One region of the Vibrio atlanticus genome, then DNA from elsewhere that is predicted to be linked to it. Evidence: riboswitches for the same ligand, from Rfam matches in the RefSeq annotation. Region 1 holds a riboswitch; each other region holds the start of a gene.
The links. A riboswitch is a leader RNA that binds a small molecule or an ion and turns the genes downstream of it on or off. The one in region 1 is predicted to bind thiamine pyrophosphate.
Positions count from the first base shown of each region.

Region 2: linked by a shared signal. The riboswitch ahead of thiB (thiamine ABC transporter substrate binding subunit) and the one ahead of thiC (phosphomethylpyrimidine synthase ThiC) in region 1 are both predicted to bind thiamine pyrophosphate.
Region 3: linked by a shared signal. The riboswitch ahead of thiD (bifunctional hydroxymethylpyrimidine kinase/phosphomethylpyrimidine kinase) and the one ahead of thiC (phosphomethylpyrimidine synthase ThiC) in region 1 are both predicted to bind thiamine pyrophosphate.

Region 1 is NZ_AP025460.1:3,387,955-3,391,233, forward strand. It holds gene thiC (phosphomethylpyrimidine synthase ThiC) at 1-1,617, opposite strand, end outside; TPP riboswitch at 1,747-1,845, opposite strand; gene crcB (fluoride efflux transporter CrcB) at 1,908-2,291, opposite strand; gene OCV30_RS15305 (multicopper oxidase family protein) at 2,392-3,279, opposite strand, start outside.
Region 2 is NZ_AP025460.1:3,050,915-3,054,193, forward strand. It holds gene thiP (thiamine/thiamine pyrophosphate ABC transporter permease ThiP) at 1-117, opposite strand, end outside; gene thiB (thiamine ABC transporter substrate binding subunit) at 243-1,235, opposite strand; TPP riboswitch at 1,289-1,408, opposite strand; gene OCV30_RS13710 (flavin prenyltransferase UbiX) at 1,452-2,075, opposite strand; gene mpl (UDP-N-acetylmuramate:L-alanyl-gamma-D-glutamyl-meso-diaminopimelate ligase) at 2,113-3,279, opposite strand, start outside.
Region 3 is NZ_AP025461.1:1,454,902-1,458,180, reverse strand. It holds gene OCV30_RS22105 (helix-turn-helix domain-containing protein) at 1-445, shown strand, start outside; gene OCV30_RS22100 (DMT family transporter) at 531-1,448, shown strand; TPP riboswitch at 1,547-1,658, shown strand; gene thiD (bifunctional hydroxymethylpyrimidine kinase/phosphomethylpyrimidine kinase) at 1,755-2,663, shown strand; gene OCV30_RS22090 (ABC transporter ATP-binding protein) at 2,653-3,279, shown strand, end outside.

The DNA of each region.
Region 1 (3,279 bases):
CGCCTTTGATAATGCATTGTCGCGGATTTGTGCGCCCGGATGTCCTTTTGCCAAGTCTGCTGCATGTGCTGCCAGCTTGTAAGTAATCAAGCCAGTCTTCACGTCTTCTTTGTTTGGTAAGCCTAAATGTTCTTTAGGAGTGACATAACAGAGCATCGCACAGCCGTACCAACCAATCATGGCGGCACCAATACCAGAGGTAATATGGTCGTAACCAGGGGCAATATCTGTCGTCAGTGGACCTAAAGTATAGAAAGGTGCTTCGTGGCAGTGCTCTAACTGCTCTTCCATATTCTCTTTGATTAGGTGCATTGGCACATGTCCTGGGCCTTCAATGATCACCTGCACGTCGTATTCCCAAGCTACCTTAGTCAACTCACCTAAAGTACGTAACTCCGAGAATTGAGCCTCATCATTGGCATCTGCAATAGAACCCGGGCGTAGGCCATCACCCAATGACAGGGCAACATCGTACTTCGCACAGATCTCGCAGATCTCGCGGAAGTGAGTATAAAGGAAGCTCTCTTGGTGATGTGCAAGACACCATTTCGCGATAATAGAACCACCACGAGAAACAATGCCAGTGACACGTTTAGCCGTCATCGGAACGTAGCGAAGCAACAAACCTGCGTGGATAGTGAAGTAATCAACACCCTGCTCTGCTTGTTCAATCAAAGTATCGCGCATCACTTCCCAGTTAAGGTCTTCCGCAACACCATTCACTTTTTCAAGGGCTTGATACATAGGAACCGTACCGATTGGTACAGGGCTGTTACGTAAGATCCATTCGCGAGTTTCGTGAATATTACGGCCGGTAGAAAGGTCCATTACGGTATCGCCACCCCAGCGAGTTGACCATACTAACTTCTCAACTTCTTCTTCAATCGAAGAGCTTACTGAAGAGTTACCGATATTAGCGTTCACCTTCACTAAGAAGTTACGGCCAATAATCATCGGTTCTGATTCTGGGTGGTTGATGTTTGAAGGGATAATAGCTCGACCTTCAGCAACCTCCTTGCGCACAAACTCAGGGGTAATTTCTTTCGGTAGATTTGCGCCAAAGTTATGGCCAGGATGTTGGTGGTTAAGCTGCTCATCAGCAAACTTCTGACGCCCCATGTTCTCACGTATAGCAATGTACTCCATCTCAGGAGTGATAATCCCCTGACGAGCATAGTGCAGCTGAGTAACACATTGATCGTCAGTCGCGCGACGAATTCTAGGTAGATTGCCGTAACGAAGGTCGTCTAGAGTTTCATCTTCTAAACGTTCTTTAGTGTAAACAGAGCTTACATCGTCTAACAGTTCCGTATCACCACGCTCATCAATCCATTGCTCACGCAACTTTGGAAGGCCGCTATACAGGTCTATTTGATGCTTGGGGTCAGTGTAAACACCTGAGGTATCGTAAACTTGAATGGGTACATTAGGTTCGAATACAGGCTCTTTTTTGGTACCACCGACAAGGCTATCAGCAAGTGATATTTCTCGTACAGGGACTTGAATATCTTCTCGAGATCCTTGGATGTAAGCTTTTTTTGAATTTGGATAAGGTTGTACGGATAAAGAATCGATGAAATTCTTCGCTTCCAGTCTTGCTTGTTTACGACTCGACATAGCATTTTTCCTTGGCTTTTAGCCATTATTTATAGGGATAAAAATGCTTGACGGATTAGATGCTACAAGAGGGATCACGGTAAGAAATACAGTTGTGATCTGGAGATAGATCTCTAGATGGATTCTAGTTAGATATCTACTCTTGTTCCCTTCGCAGGTATTAGCCTGATCAGGTTCAACGGATCCCGAGTTAACGGTCTCAGCCATATGGCACTCCGACAAGTTCGATCGAGTATATAAAAACGCCTTGGATAAACCAAGCCGAGTTGTTAACAAATCGTAAGAAAGTTTTAAGACTTTATCAAAAGTTGGAAGCCGATCCATGCTGCTGAGATGCTGAGAACCACGTTAAGTAGCACATTGAGTCCCATCTTAAAGAAAGCACCCTGCTGCATAAGAAGCACGTTATCCATCGAAAATGTAGAAAATGTAGTCAGTGCTCCAAGGAAGCCAAGACCGATAATTTGTCTCCATGGTTCTGTCGCAACCATCTCATTCTCAAACGCTGCGATGAGTAAGCCCATAATTAAAGAGCCAATCACGTTAACAGTTAGCGTACCATAAGGAAAACCACGCCCTAGCATCACCACACATAACTCTGAAATCAAATAGCGCGAACAAGCACCAAATGCGCCACCAATGGCAATAAAACCTAAAATAGATAACTGACCCATGAATCCTCCCAAACAATAATCCCTATATTCTAGCTTTAACGCTGATAAAAGCGAGGGTAGAAACTAAGAATGCATGCGCAAATATTAAACGTTACAGGTGTCACTTAACTTCGATATATCCCATTAAACCCGTTTTCATGTGTTCTATAACATGACAGTGATACATCCAACGTCCTGGGTTGTCGGCAAAAAATGCGGCTTTCGCTCGACCATTCTTTCCAAGTAACACAGTATCGGTATGGAAAGGTTCTTCAATTTTTTTACCATCAAGTTCCAATACAGTGAATGTATGACCATGAATATGAATCGGGTGATGATATTGAGTGACGTTCTTAAGATCGAATATGTAAGTCTTACCTAGCTCTAAAGTCGCCAACGGCTCAGGGATATTGTCTTTGCTCATCCCCTCCCACGCTCGTTTATTAGTAAGCCAAAATTTAGGCATCGATTTACCATCTTTAGATACAGGTGAAACCGCCCCCTCCCACTCGAACACGAAATCGATCTCTTCAGCATTAGCAAGATCTAGATTAGGTACTGGATTCAATGGTAATAATGGCAACACTCGCTCTTGAGTAAATGCTGAATCTACGACTTCAAATTCACACAAAGAAAATGGGAAACGCCCCTTCATTTGGAGAACGTTAACTCGCTCACCAGCTTTAGGAGCGACCAGTCCGATATCAACACGCATACCCGGACCAATTTTATGTTGAGTAAGTTTATAAGGCGTTTTCACAGGGTTACCATCAATGGCAATCACCCATGCCTCAGCCCCTTCGATAGCAATAGGATAAGTGATCGTATTATCGACATTCGCAATACGCAGTCGAGTCGTTGCGTGCTGCTTTAATTGGTATACAGGTTCATGAACACCATTGACGCTGCTCCACTCTCCTGGAGTACCCATACGAGCACTGAGTCGAGGAATCATTAAGCCTTTCCATTGACCTTGCTTGTCGATATGCCAATGTTTAAGCATCAATGC
Region 2 (3,279 bases), 340 kb from region 1:
TACTTGGCTGATATCAAGAGAAGGGGCATTGCTTAGCAATGCCCCAACTGCCGAAACCACGAAGGCGGTAATGAGTATCGCAACCCAAACCCCGACCTTAGGTGTTTTCTTTATCATAAATTGATTTTTTACCGTAAATGGTTCACTCCAAACATAACGAATGAACCTTTAAATACAGAAAGCTAGTTTTTTAAAAGTACGTTAGAAAACTCATTTTCTTAAATAATAAGTTAAATAGTAAGTTAAAAAGTAAGTGCACTCTGCCATTCACGAATCCAAGGCTTACGCTTCTCGGCGATCTCTTCTGGTGTGAAGCTTAGCGCTTTCTGAGGAACCGTAAGTTGCTCGAACCCTTTTGGTAGCTCAACATCGGTCACTGGGTACATCCAGTTGCCAGTAGGCATCGCCGATTGGAACTCATCACTTAAGATAAATGCCATAAACTCATCGGCAAGCTTTTCGTTCTTGCTTCCTTTAACCTTCGCTGCCACTTCCACTTGAGTGTAATGACCTTCTTCAAAGCTTGCAGCTGCGTACTTAGAATCACTTTCTGCAATGATGTGATAAGCAGGAGAAGTTGTGTAAGACAACACTAAATCAGACTCGCCTTCTAGGAACATAGAGTAAGCTTCAGACCAGCCTTTAGTCACAGTCACCGTTTTCTGAGCAAGCTTCTTCCATGCTGCAGTTGCTTCATCACCGTAAACCGACTTCATCCATAGCATCATGCCTTGGCCTGGTGTTGATGTACGTGGATCTTGATAGATAACCTTAAGATCGTCACGTTGCTCAACCAGTTCTTTCAGGCTCTTTGGCGGGTTTGCTAGCTTCTCTTTGTTATAGATAAACGCAAAGTAACCAAAATCATAAGGAACAAAGGTACTGTCGTTCCAACCGTTAGGAAGCGTCACAGATGATGTATCAACACTGTGCTCAGCCAATAAGCCTGTAGATTTCGCTTCAGCCATGAGATTATTATCTAGGCCTAAAATGATGTCAGCTTTGCTGTTGCCACCTTCAAGACGTAAGCGGTTTAGAATAGACACACCATCTTCTAACGCGACAAAATTCACATCACAACCACACTTTTCTTCGAATGCTTTTTCAACGGCAGGACGAGGGCCCCAATCCGCAGCAAAAGAGTCGTAAGTGTAAACAGTTAAAGTGTTGTCTGCTGCGAAGGCAGAAAAAGAGATGGCTGTAGTAACAGCAAGAGTTGTTAATGTTAATTTCACTGGACGCTCTCCATGGTCTGAGCGGCACAGGTTTGAGGGAGGAGAACGGTAGAGGTTGTTCCTAACTCAATTCCTACGCCAGCATTATCTGGTTCAGGTTTACGGGTCCCAAGTGTCTGCTTGATCTCAGCTCGCATTCATTATTTGAATGGTTCGCTCCCCGATGAGTGTTCAGGATTGTAATTTGATTTTGAACAATAAGCCATCAAGTTTGGATCAATTACGTTGATCGTAACCCCAACGTGGCACTAAACCTTGCTCGATACCAAGATGGTCTAGAATGCGTGCCACCATAAAGTCGACTAGGTCTTCAATCGACTTAGGTTGATGATAAAAACCCGGAGCTGCAGGCATAATCGTCACGCCCATGGTCGATAGCTTATGCATATTCTCTAAATGCAACGTAGAAAATGGCGTCTCACGAACCACCAACAACAACTGTCCTCGCTCTTTCATAACCACGTCTGCTGCACGCTCGATCAAGTTATCTGATAGGCCATGAGCAATCGATGCCAAGCTTCCCGCAGAGCATGGACACACCACCATCTGCTTCGGTGCTGCTGAACCAGAGGCAACCGGTGAGAACCAATCATCTTTGCCACACACCACCAGCTTTTCTGGGTCGCAATCTAAATGCTTAACCAAAGCTTGTTTCGCAGCATCTGGTCCAGCAGGTAACTTAAGTTCATGCTCGGTCGCCAACACCACTCGCGCTGCCGATGATATCAGCAAGTAGACCTGATAATCGGCGGCCAAAAGGCATTCAAGTAAACGCAGGCCATAAGGCGCACCGGATGCGCCAGTGAAAGCAAGAGTTATCGCTTTATCGTGTTTTGTCATGTTCTCAATTACTTCAAATTATAAGGTCGTGGATGCGTTAGCCTTTTAGTGCCAATCCATCCAACAGTTTCTGATGAATACCACCAAAGCCACCATTACTCATTACCAAGATTTGGTCACCCGCTTGTGCCTCAGAGACAATTTTAGCAACGAATGCATCCATGTCATCACACACGTGCGCGGGTTGGTGACACGCATCGGCGACGTCTTGTACCGACCAATCAATGTTATTGGGTTGGAATAAGTAAGTAGAATCCGCTTGCTTCAACGAATCAGCCAACGTTTCTTTGTGCACTCCACGTTTCATTGTGGCAGAACGAGGCTCTAAAACGGCAATTATTTTTTTCGTGTCGACCTTATTACGTAAACCGCCTAGCGTAAGTTCAATTGCCGTTGGGTGATGAGCAAAATCGTCATAGACAGAAACGCCTGCCACTTCGCCTTTAAACTCTAGACGACGTTTGGTGTTGATGAACTTCGCCAACGATTCACACGCTAAATCAGGTGTCACCCCTACATGTCGTGCAGCTGCAATCGCCATCAAAGCATTATTGACGTTATGGTCGCCAACCAAATCCCAGTCGACGGTTCCAACACATTCGCCTTGGAAGTACACCTCAAATTTAGAGCCGTCTTTAACCAGCTTCTTGGCATCCCAATCACCGAGTTCACCACTCGACTCAGTTTCACTCCAGCAGCCACGAGATAACACATCTTGGATCGCGGTATCTTGCTTCGGTGAGAAAATACGGCCATTACTTGGCACTGTGCGAACCAAATGATGGAACTGACGCTTAATCGCCTCAAGATCATCGAAGATGTCAGCATGATCGAACTCGAGGTTATTCATTACCAAGGTTCTTGGGTGGTAGTGAACAAACTTAGATCGTTTATCAAAGAAAGCACTGTCGTATTCGTCAGCTTCAACCACGAAGAACATGCTTTCACCAAGGCGAGCTGAGATACCAAAATTACCCAACACACCACCGACAAGAAAACCCGGTGCGTAACCGCAGTCTTCAAGGATCCAAGCCAGCATGCTCGATGTTGTTGTCTTGCCATGCGTTCCCGATACCGCTAATACCCAACGATCATGCAACAAGAACTCTTGCAACCACTGCGGCCCAGAAGTGTATCTAAGGTTGTTATCCAATACATACTCAACACACGGGTTACCACGACTCATCGCATTGCCAATGACCAC
Region 3 (3,279 bases), on a different replicon from region 1:
GAGCTTCTTGCTGTTTGTTGAGAAGCAGCTGGAATATCAGGTCGATAGTGGCATTGAGTCATCAGTTTTGGATGTGTTTTCATTGCTGTTAGAGCAACAACAAGTCAGCAAGAGCATCGACCCAAGAATCCGTGCGGTACAAAGGCTGATTGCGGATAACTACACCCAGCCGTTATCCATTTCACAACTTGCTGAAACGGCCTGTTTGAGCCCTACTCAATTCAAAAAACGCTTCAAAGAATGTCTGGGCATCAGTGCGCTTAAATACATCACTCGATATCGTATGGAGAAAGCCCAAGCCTTGTTAACTCACACCGATTTACCGGTTCAATTGATTGCTGAAAATGTGGGATATAGTGATGTTTCTGCTTTCAGTCGTCGCTTCTCTCAGCACTTTGGTATGTCCCCAAGGGCGTTTCTAGGCTCAATGAAAGAGAGTCTTTAGAAACAACAATAGCGTCCTTTTGGCAAACTAACTCTTATCAATTTTCACTATTATCTATTTCAGAACTGAAAATTGGGTAATAGAAATGAGTCTTGCCATCAATCGCGTTAACGAATTCCAAACGGGCACTTTAGCCATCTTGTTTGCTTCTATTTTATGGGGCACGACAGGCACCGCCGCAAGTTTTGCTCCTGATCTAAGCCCATTAGCAATTGGTGCTTTTTCTATGGGCGTCGGTGGCCTAATGCAAGCGGGCTTGGCATATCGAAAAATCCTATTCGCTTTCGACAAGCTTTTGCAGAATAAGAAGCTGTTGGCAGTGAGCGCTTTGGCTTTGGCGGTCTATCCTTTAGCTTTCTATTCTTCAATGAAATTATCAGGCGTGGCGATTGGTACAGTGGTTTCGATTGCAACCGCACCTTTCTTTTCGGCACTGTTAGAGTGTCTGATTAGCAAAAAGAATAATATTGACCGACGTTGGCTCACTAGCTTTGCGATTGGTGTGGTGGGTATTGGGTTGTTGGTGTTTTCAGAATCTTCATCTGTGAGTGAATCTGGTGATGATCTCAAGCTATTGGGTATTGCTTTAGGTTTGCTCGCTGGGTTGTGTTACGCCATTTATTCTTGGGCGACAAAAGCACTGATCGATAAAGGGATTAAGTCACAAGCGGCGATGGGCAGTATTTTTGGCCTCGGCGCGATGCTGTTGCTGCCAACACTCTGGTTTACGGGTGATAACCTGTTTTCCTCGCAGATTAACGTATTAGTCATCAGTTATCTGACGTTAATCCCACAATGCTTGGGCTATATCGCCTTCAGTTTTGGTTTACGCCATGTGACCGCGAGTAGCGCCAATCTACTTACTTTGTTTGAACCAGTAGTTGCAGCGGTGCTTGCCGTCTGCGTTGTCGGTGAGCTGATTCCTTTTATAGGTTGGTTAGGTATGTTTCTGATTGTGCTGTGCTTGTTGATACAGTCGAAGCCATCTAAAGGAACGCTATAAGTATTTGTTTTGTTGTGCCTAATTGAAATTTATTCATGCGTAATTCTTATAATTGAATAAAATCAGTATCTCAGTTGTGAGAGTGCTGTTACTATCGCTATCAATAGTCGGGGGGCATATACCTTATTTGGTGTTTGCTGAGATCGTTAATCGAGACCCGTTGAACCTGATTCAGTTAACACTGGCGTAGGGAACTATAAGCACTCGATCTACGTCTGCACCCATGAATACTTTCATGAGCCTAATGCGACTTCTCCTTCGATCAGTGTTCGTTCTCCTACGTCTTGTAAGATAGTAGGAGCGACAATGACACACAGTTCTATTTCAAAAGATTTAACGCCAAAAGCCTCAACTCCAAAATCCTCAACACAGCAGCACTCTGCTGAAGATACGATTCGCACGAATACTCCGATTGTATTGACTATCGCAGGCTCAGACAGTGGCGGCGGTGCCGGTATTCAAGCTGATATTAAAGCTATGTCTGCCACCGGTAGTTTTGCTTGTTCGGTAATTACCGCGATCACTTCCCAGAATACGCAAGGCGTTTCCGCTATTTTTCCTATTCCACTCGACCATGTTGCCAGCCAGTTAGATGCGGTTTTTACTGATCTCAATATCGTGGCCGTGAAAGTCGGCATGTTGGCCGATTCGCAAATCATCAAAGTCGTCGCGGACAGAATTAAGCAGTACCAACCTAAGCATCTTGTGATTGACCCTGTCATGGTCGCGACAAGTGGTGATCTTCTTCTAGAAAACTCAGCTATCACGACGCTAAAGCAAGAGTTGATTCCGCTGGCAGACATCATTACGCCTAATTTACCTGAAGGCGCAGCATTAACAGGCAAGCCAGTACCTGAAAGCGAAGCTGAAATGCAGGGCATGATTGAAGACCTGCGTGCTTTGGGCGCGAAAGCGGTACTCCTAAAAGGTGGCCACCTAGAGAAAGATGAGAACAGTAACGACTTACTGATTCTGCCAACTACATCTGCTTTGATTAGCGCGAAGCGTTTTCCTACCAAAAATACCCACGGCACGGGCTGTACGCTCTCTTCTGCTATCGCTTCTTTCTTGGCTCAAGGCAACTCGCTTCCAGAGGCTGTCGACCTAGGTAAACAATACATTTCACGCGCGATTGCTCATGCCGACGAACTTCAAGTTGGTCAAGGCCATGGCCCGGTAAATCACTTCTTCGCTGGGCACGGTAATGTCCGTTAATACGGTTGGCGTTCAACTCAGCAATGCCTCCTTACGTTATAACGACAGCGAGCACGTAACCTTATCGGGATTGTCGCTTAGCTTAAATGCAGGTAAGTGGACGGTATTGTTGGGTCGAAGTGGCTGCGGAAAAACCACGGTATTGCGTTATCTGGCAGGTTTGCTGGACGATAAGGTGGAGTGGCAGGGCACATTGGTAACCTCTGATGAACTGCCTTTAACGGATCGCATCGCTTACATGGCGCAGCAAGATTTGTTACTGCCGTGGTTGTCGGTTATCGACAATGTATGTCTGAGTCATCGCTTTCAAAATCCAGCTTTTGATAAAGCACAGCAAACCAATCAAGCACTAGAGTTGCTCGCTGCGGTTGGTTTGGCTGATTACGCGAATGCGATGCCGGATCAGTTGTCTGGCGGCATGCGCCAGCGTGTTGCTTTGGCTCGCACCTTAATGCAAGACAAGCCTGTTGTGCTGATGGATGAGCCTTTCTCTGCGCTGGATGCGGTAACAAGACACAAGTTACAGAGCTTAGCGTGTGAACTGTTAAGAGATAAAACCGTTGTGTTGATTACTCATGATCCACAAGAAGCGGTGCGTTTGGCGGATAACTTGTAT